DNA from 3 places in the Mesorhizobium sp. 113-1-2 genome. Region 1 is predicted to be linked to each of the others. Evidence: predicted binding sites of a transcription regulator. Region 1 holds the regulator's gene; each other region holds the start of a gene.
The links. The regulator PhoB, encoded in region 1, activates phosphate uptake and scavenging genes when phosphate is short. The targets are predictions, from matches to a motif close to TGTCATNNANCTGTCAT.
Positions count from the first base shown of each region.

Region 2: the regulator PhoB is predicted to act here: its motif matches at 1,630-1,646, upstream of JN279_RS14740 (alpha-D-ribose 1-methylphosphonate 5-triphosphate diphosphatase).
Region 3: the regulator PhoB is predicted to act here: its motif matches at 1,162-1,178, upstream of JN279_RS37795 (ceramide glucosyltransferase).

Region 1 is NZ_AP023242.1:1,603,490-1,605,756, forward strand. It holds gene phoU (phosphate signaling complex protein PhoU) at 1-707, shown strand, start outside; gene phoB (phosphate regulon transcriptional regulator PhoB) at 727-1,416, shown strand; gene JN279_RS07735 (ROK family protein) at 1,429-2,267, opposite strand, start outside.
Region 2 is NZ_AP023242.1:3,073,654-3,075,920, forward strand. It holds gene JN279_RS14735 (hypothetical protein) at 1-54, shown strand, start outside; gene JN279_RS14740 (alpha-D-ribose 1-methylphosphonate 5-triphosphate diphosphatase) at 220-1,446, opposite strand; gene JN279_RS14745 (carbohydrate kinase family protein) at 1,671-2,267, opposite strand, start outside.
Region 3 is NZ_AP023242.1:7,874,811-7,877,077, reverse strand. It holds gene JN279_RS37805 (Hsp33 family molecular chaperone) at 1-405, shown strand, start outside; gene apaG (Co2+/Mg2+ efflux protein ApaG) at 586-978, opposite strand; gene JN279_RS37795 (ceramide glucosyltransferase) at 1,280-2,267, shown strand, end outside.

The sequences.
Region 1 (2,267 bases):
TGGCCGAACACACAGTCGCAGCCTTCGACGAGGATCTCGGACAGATCAGCAGGCTGATCAGCGACATGGGCGACCTCGCCGGCTCGATGGTCGGCGGCGCCACCAAGGCACTGCTGAATTCCGACAATGCGCTGGCCCAGCGCGTGGTCTCCGACGACGCGATCATGGACGCGCGCCAGCGCGAACTCGACGACCGTGCCATCACGCTGATCGCCAAGCGCCAACCGATGGCCGACGATCTGCGTCATGTCGTCGGCTCGATCCGCATGGCCGGCGACCTCGAACGCATCGGCGACCTTGCCAAGAACATCGCCAAGCGCGTCGGCACCGTCGGCCTCAGCGCCACACCGCGCGACCTGTCGCATTCCATCGACGCCATGGCGCAGCTGGTGCTGATCCAGGTGCAGGGCGTGATCGAGGAGTATGCGGCGCGCGATGCCGCCGCACTGGCGAAGTTGCGCGCCGACGACGAACGTATCGACGTCAAATACACCTCCGTCTTCCGTGAACTGCTGACCTATATGATGGAGGACCCGCGCAACATCACGGCCTGCACGCATCTGTTGTTCTGCGCCAAGAATCTCGAACGCATCGGTGACCACGTGACCAACATCGCCGAGAATGCGTACTATGTCCTGACCGGCACGCAGCTGCCCGCCAATCGTCCAAAACAGGACGAGACGGCGATGTCAGCGCCGGCGGCCTGAGCGCAGGGGTAACCAGTCGATGATCGCGCCACGCATCATGGTGGTGGAGGATGAGGAGCCGCTTGGGGTGCTGCTCCGCTACAATCTGGAATCCGAAGGCTACCAGGTCGAGGTGGTGCCGCGCGGCGACGAAGCCGAAATCCGGCTGCAGGAGAACGTGCCCGACCTTCTGGTGCTCGACTGGATGGTGCCTGCGGTGTCCGGCATTGAACTCTGCCGGCGCCTGCGAATGCGGCCCGAGACCGAGCGGCTGCCGATCATCATGCTGACCGCGCGGGGCGAAGAAAGCGACCGTGTACGTGGACTTTCCACCGGCGCCGACGACTATCTGGTCAAGCCGTTTTCGACGCCGGAATTCATGGCAAGAGTCAAGGCGCTGCTGCGCCGCGCCAAGCCGGAAGTGCTGTCCAGCGTGCTCAAGGTCGGCGACATCGTGCTCGACCGCGAATCGCACCGGGTCTATCGCAAGAAGAGCGAGATACGGCTTGGGCCGACCGAGTTCCGCCTGCTCGAATTCATGATGCGCCATCCCGGCCGCGTGTTCTCGCGCAGCCAGCTGCTCGACAATGTCTGGGGCGAGACGATCTACATCGACGAGCGCACCGTCGACGTGCATGTCGGCCGCCTGCGCAAGGCGGTCAACAATGGCCGCATGCCGGACGTTATCCGCACCATTCGCGGGGCGGGCTACGCGATCCGCGAGGATTGAGCGTAACCTGATTCAGGCTACGTTTTTCTTTACGGCAAGGCCTGATTTCGCCTGCACGCCCGGCGCGAAAATCTCCTGGTCGACGAAGGTCAGCGCGCGCATGGCGCAACCTTCGCGGATTAGCGGCAGTTCGTTCGGTTCGGTGTCGAAGGAAATCGATTTCGAGTGCTGGCCGCCGGCGGTCTGCGCGATCGCCTCGCGCAATGCCGGCTCGATCAGGTCGAAGGCGGCGGCGCTGACGCCGACCATGGCGACGGGCGCGGGATCGATCAGCGCGAACAGGCTGCCGAGGCCATAGCCCAATGCCTCGCCGGCCTTGCGATAGGCTTCTCGCTCAGGCCCGTCTCTTTCCCGTGCGGTGGCGGCGAGTGCCCGCATCTGTGCGTCGCTGACGTCGGCGACCGGCTCGGTGTCCTCGCCAAGCTGCCTGGCGTTGCGCCAGATGGCGTAGTTGCCGGCATAGGCCTCGACGCAGCCGCGGCGTCCGCAGCGGCAGAGCGCGCCGCCGGGCCGATGGATCATGTGACCGAACTCGCCGCCCGAGGAATGGGTGCCGGTGAACAGCTCGCCCTTCAGCACCAGGCCCATGCCGATGCCGTGCGAAAGCAGGATGGCGATGAAGTCGTCGCGATAGCGCTCGGGATCGCGCCAGCGCAGCGCCACCGCCATCATGTTGCAGTCGTTTTCCATGGTGGCGGGGATGCCGAACTCGGCCTCGAGTATGTCGGCGAAGGCGATGTTGGTCTGCGGCGTGATCGGCGACCACAGCATCGCCCGGGCCTCGGTGTCGGTGATGCCCTGGATCGCCAGCGCGATGCGGGCGACGCTGCGCACGTCGATATCGGGATCCT
Region 2 (2,267 bases), 1.5 Mb from region 1:
ATGCTGCTGGAAATGGCCGAAGTGCGCGGCATGATGGTCGTGCTCGACGTTTAGAGCGGTTCGACGTTTCACGGACACGGCGAACTGTTCCAACCCTTTGTTTTGACGCAACTTCTGTGCGAAAGCCGTTTCACACTTTTCCCGGGAAAACCGCTCATACTTTCCTGGAATTGCTGTTGCTCTATCTCTTTGTTTTGACGCAATTCTCTGGGGAAAGCGCTACGCGCTTTCCCGGGAGGCAGCCGGTACCCGTTCACCCACGGCGAGGGCAAGGCGTTCTGCTTTCCCCGCCTGTGCAAGCGTGCCATCGCTGTAGATCATGCGACCGGCGCGGAAGGTGGCGCGCACGCGTGGCACGGGATGACGCTCGGCCACGACGAGATCCGCCAGAAGGCCAGGCTCGATGGCGCCGCGATCGGTGAGGCCGAGCGCCGTGGCCGGATTGGCGCTGGTCAGTGCGGCCGCCGCCGCGAGGCCATCGTCCCGCAGTTCCGCCAGGCCGATTATCGCGGGCAGGATCGAGGCCGGGTGATAGTCGCTGGCCAGCATGTCGAGCAGCCCGGCCTCATAGGCCTGGCGGGCGGAAAGATTGCCGGAATAGGACTCGCCACGCAGCGCGTTGGGCGCGCCCATGGCGGTGTGCATACCAAGCCTGCGGGCTTCCTGTGCGGCTTCCAGCGTCACCGGGAATTCCGAGAGCGCGGTACCCAGGCCGTGGACCAGTTCCACCTTTTCCAGCGTGTCGTCGTCATGCGAGGCGAGCACGATGCCGGCGGCTTGCGCACGCGCCGACAGGTCCTGCAGCGCATTCAGCACATCACCCTGGCCGTTGCGACCGGCCATGCGCTTGCCGACGACCTCGGAGGCCGCGGCAACGGACATGCCACGTTCCTTGGCGATGCGGGCGATGTAGAGTTCGACGTCGCGGTACTGCCCCTGTCCGGGCGTGTGATCCATCAGCGAGATCAAATGCAGCCTGCCGGCATCCATCAGCTTTTGCAGCCTGGGAATCGCCGGGGTGAAGGTCACTTCGAAGCGGGCATGGATGCGATGGTCGACCAGGAGGTCGTCCTTCATCCCGGCGATGGTGTCGATGATTGCTGATGTGTGATCTTCCGAGCGCAGCACGCCGCTGGTGACGCTGGCGCCGATGAAGGAGAGCGCGGCGTAGGCGGTGGTGATGCCGCAGGAGGCGAGCTTCTTGTCGAGTTCGGCAATGCCGATCGGCATCGGCACGTGCACGCCGATGCGCGGCTCGACTTCCCTCTCCACCATGTCGCCATGCATGTCGATGAAGCCGGGCAGCAGCAGGCGGCCGCCACCCTCTATGTCGGCATGCTCGACCGGCTTCTCGCGGATATCGGCGATCCTGCCGTTTTCGATCCTGATCGCGCCGCTTGGGATGACGCGGTCGCGCAGGACGATTTCGAAATCACTCAGCCACATGTCATGTCTCTTGCAAGGAAGCGGTTTCAGCATGGATTTTACGGGCGACAAGGTCGGCGACATCATGGGTGACGGAGGACACCGACCATGGCGACGATTGCGCCGGCTTGCCGCCGCCCCGGTCACGATCTCTCCAGGACATGTTTTCTAGTTCACCCGAATGCCGGTTTCCATTTGATTTTTATGACATTTTCATGAAGGCCGGCCTTGCCGGACCGCCTGTCTCAGCCGGCACGGGATCGTTGTGACAGCCATTCGGCGGTTTGCTGGCTGGCCTGTTCGGCGGAAAGCTCAAGGCTCAGCCCCTGCAGCAGGCCATGCAGGAAAATCCCGGTAAAACAGTCGCCGGCGCCGATCGTGTCGGGTACGGAAACCTGCTTCAGCGGCGTGACGTGGTTGAGCGCCTTGCCGTCATAGAGCGAGATCGGCCGCATTCCGTCGGTCAGCACCAGTGTTCTCAGGCGAGGCCCGGCGATCCCCGTCGCTCGCTCCCAGATCGCTCGCGTGTCCTCGCAGGGAAAATCGGCGCGCGATCCGATAACGATGTCGGCCGGGCGCGGCGAGGCGCTGCGCAGCGGAAATTGCGAAATGACAAGCGGGATCGTCCGCAGCGAGGCAACGAGGCCGGCATCGAGCACCAGGGCATTGAGATAGGCGGCGTCGCCGCTGACAGGCTCCGGTGCGGCGAAGGGCGGGCGCATCTGGCCGCCGGGGTTCAAAATGGTGCGCTCGCCATTCGGCTCGAGCAGGATTTCGGTGAACCGGGTTTCCCCGGCCCATAGGGTGACGTAGCCGGTATCGATGCCGCTCGCCTGCAATGT
Region 3 (2,267 bases), 1.7 Mb from region 1:
GGCATTTTGGCGCAGTTCCTGCCGCAGTCACCCGAGCGCATGCGCGTGCCCGACATTTCGGGCGGCGACGGCGATCCGCGCGACGTGACGTATGAACCGTCAGACAATTCCTGGCAGGAACTGGTGGCGCTGCTCGGCACCATCGAGCCGACCGAACTGATCGATCCGACGATCGGTGCCGAACGGCTGCTCTATCGCCTGTTCCACGAGCATGGCGTGCGCGTCTTTGGCGGCGCCCCGGTCGCCGATCAGTGCTCATGCTCCAGGGACAAGATTCGCGGCATCCTCGAGGGTTTTTCCGCGCAGGAGATCAAGGACTCGACCGAGGATGGCGGCATCCACGTCGCCTGCGAATTCTGCTCGAAACAGTACGACTTCGACCCGGCGGAATTCGCGGCGCAGTAAAGTCCTTCCTTCTCCCCGTTTCACGGGGAGAAGGTGGCCGAAGGGCGGATGAGGGGCGGCGCTAACTTCGGCGAATAGCCGTGCGCAAACCCCGTCCTCGACGATATCTCAGGAGACTCGACGCCGCCCCTCATTGCCCTGCCGGGCATTTCTCCCCGTATAGTAACGGGGAGAAAGACGCTAATTCACCGTGCGCCGCGTCCCCGGCAGATCCAGCGAAAACGCCGGGATGGCGATATCAAAAGTCTCGCCGCGCTTGTTGCGCATCGTGTAGTGCCCGACCATGATCCCTGACGGGGTCGAGAGCGGGCAGCCGGACGTATATTGATAGCTGTCGCCGGGATTGAGCTCGGGCTGGTCGCCGACGACGCCCGGGCCGCGCACTTCCTCGACCCGGCCGGCACCGTCGGTGATGTGCCAATAGCGCGACAGAAGCTGCACGAATTCGTCCGACTGGTTGTCGATCGTTATCTGATAGCCCCAGACATAGCGGTTCTCGGAAGGATCCGAGCGGTCCTCGAGATAGAACGGCCTGACCTGCACTTCGATGTTGCGCGTGACGGCGCGGTACATAAGCGGCTCCAAAACAATCTCAAGCATGATCCCGAAAAGTGGGAACCGGTTTTCTCGGACAAACGGGTTTCCGTTCGTCCAGAGATCATGCTCAACAAGCAGAACCTTTCGGCGCTCCCGGCGAGCAGGTCAACATGCGCGTCTTGTCGCGCCTCGTCTTGAAACGCAGGTGCCGGCAAAGAATGTCATTTAAGTGACACATGACAATGATGGTGTGCACCAACCGAGCGACTCGGCGCTCTGTCGAACTGTTGAAAACGGCCACGATGCTGGCTGTCTTTTCTGGAGTGACCAGATCTCGATGGAACTCACTCTTATAGCCGCCTCGCTTTCGACTGCTCTTATCCTTTCAAACGCCGCCAGTATCCTGCTCGCCGCTTCACAACTGAAACAGCGCACTACCATCGCACGGCCAGCCGGCAAATCGCCGCCGGTGTCGATTGTCATCCCGTCGCGCGGCGTCGAACCGTTCACGCATGAGACACTGGAGCGCGCCTTCTCGCTCGACTGGCCGCGCTACGAGCTGATCTTCTGCGTCGCCCATGCCGACGATCCGGTGGTCAGTCTGATCAGACAAGCCATCGCCCGCTTCCCAAAGGTGCCGGCCCGGCTGTTGATCGGTGACGACCGCGTCAGCGCCAATCCCAAGCTCAACAATTGCGTCAAGGGCTGGGAAGCCGCGCGGCACAACTGGGTCGTCCTGGCCGACTCCAACGTGCTGATGCCGAGAGACTACATCCAGCATCTGATGGCGGCGTGGCGGACGGATACCGGCCTTGTCTGCTCGACGCCGATTGGCTCACGGCCGGACGGCTTCTGGGCCGAGGTCGAATGCGCCTTCCTCAACACGCTGCAGGCGCGCTGGCAGTATGCCGGCGAGGCGCTCGGCCTTGGCTTTGCCCAGGGTAAGAGCATGCTGTGGAACAAGCCGATGCTGGATGCCAATGGCGGCATTGGAGCGCTGGCCGCCGAAATCGCCGAGGACGCCGCCGCGACCAAGCTGGTGAACAGCCTTGGCCTGCGCGTCAATCTCGTCGCCGCACCCTTCGAGCAGCCGCTCGGCCGGCGCAGGCTTGGCGAGATCTGGTCGCGCCAGGCCCGCTGGGCGAGGTTGCGCCGCGTCACCTTCCCGCTGTTCTTCGCTCCCGAGATCCTGACCGGCGCGGTGGTGCCGCTGGCGCTTGCGCTGGTTGCGGCTGCCGGCGCCGGCTTGAGCCTGCCGCCAACGGCCATTGGCGTGCTGGCGGCCTTCTACCTTCCGGAATGTGCCCTGGCCTGGTCCAAGGGCT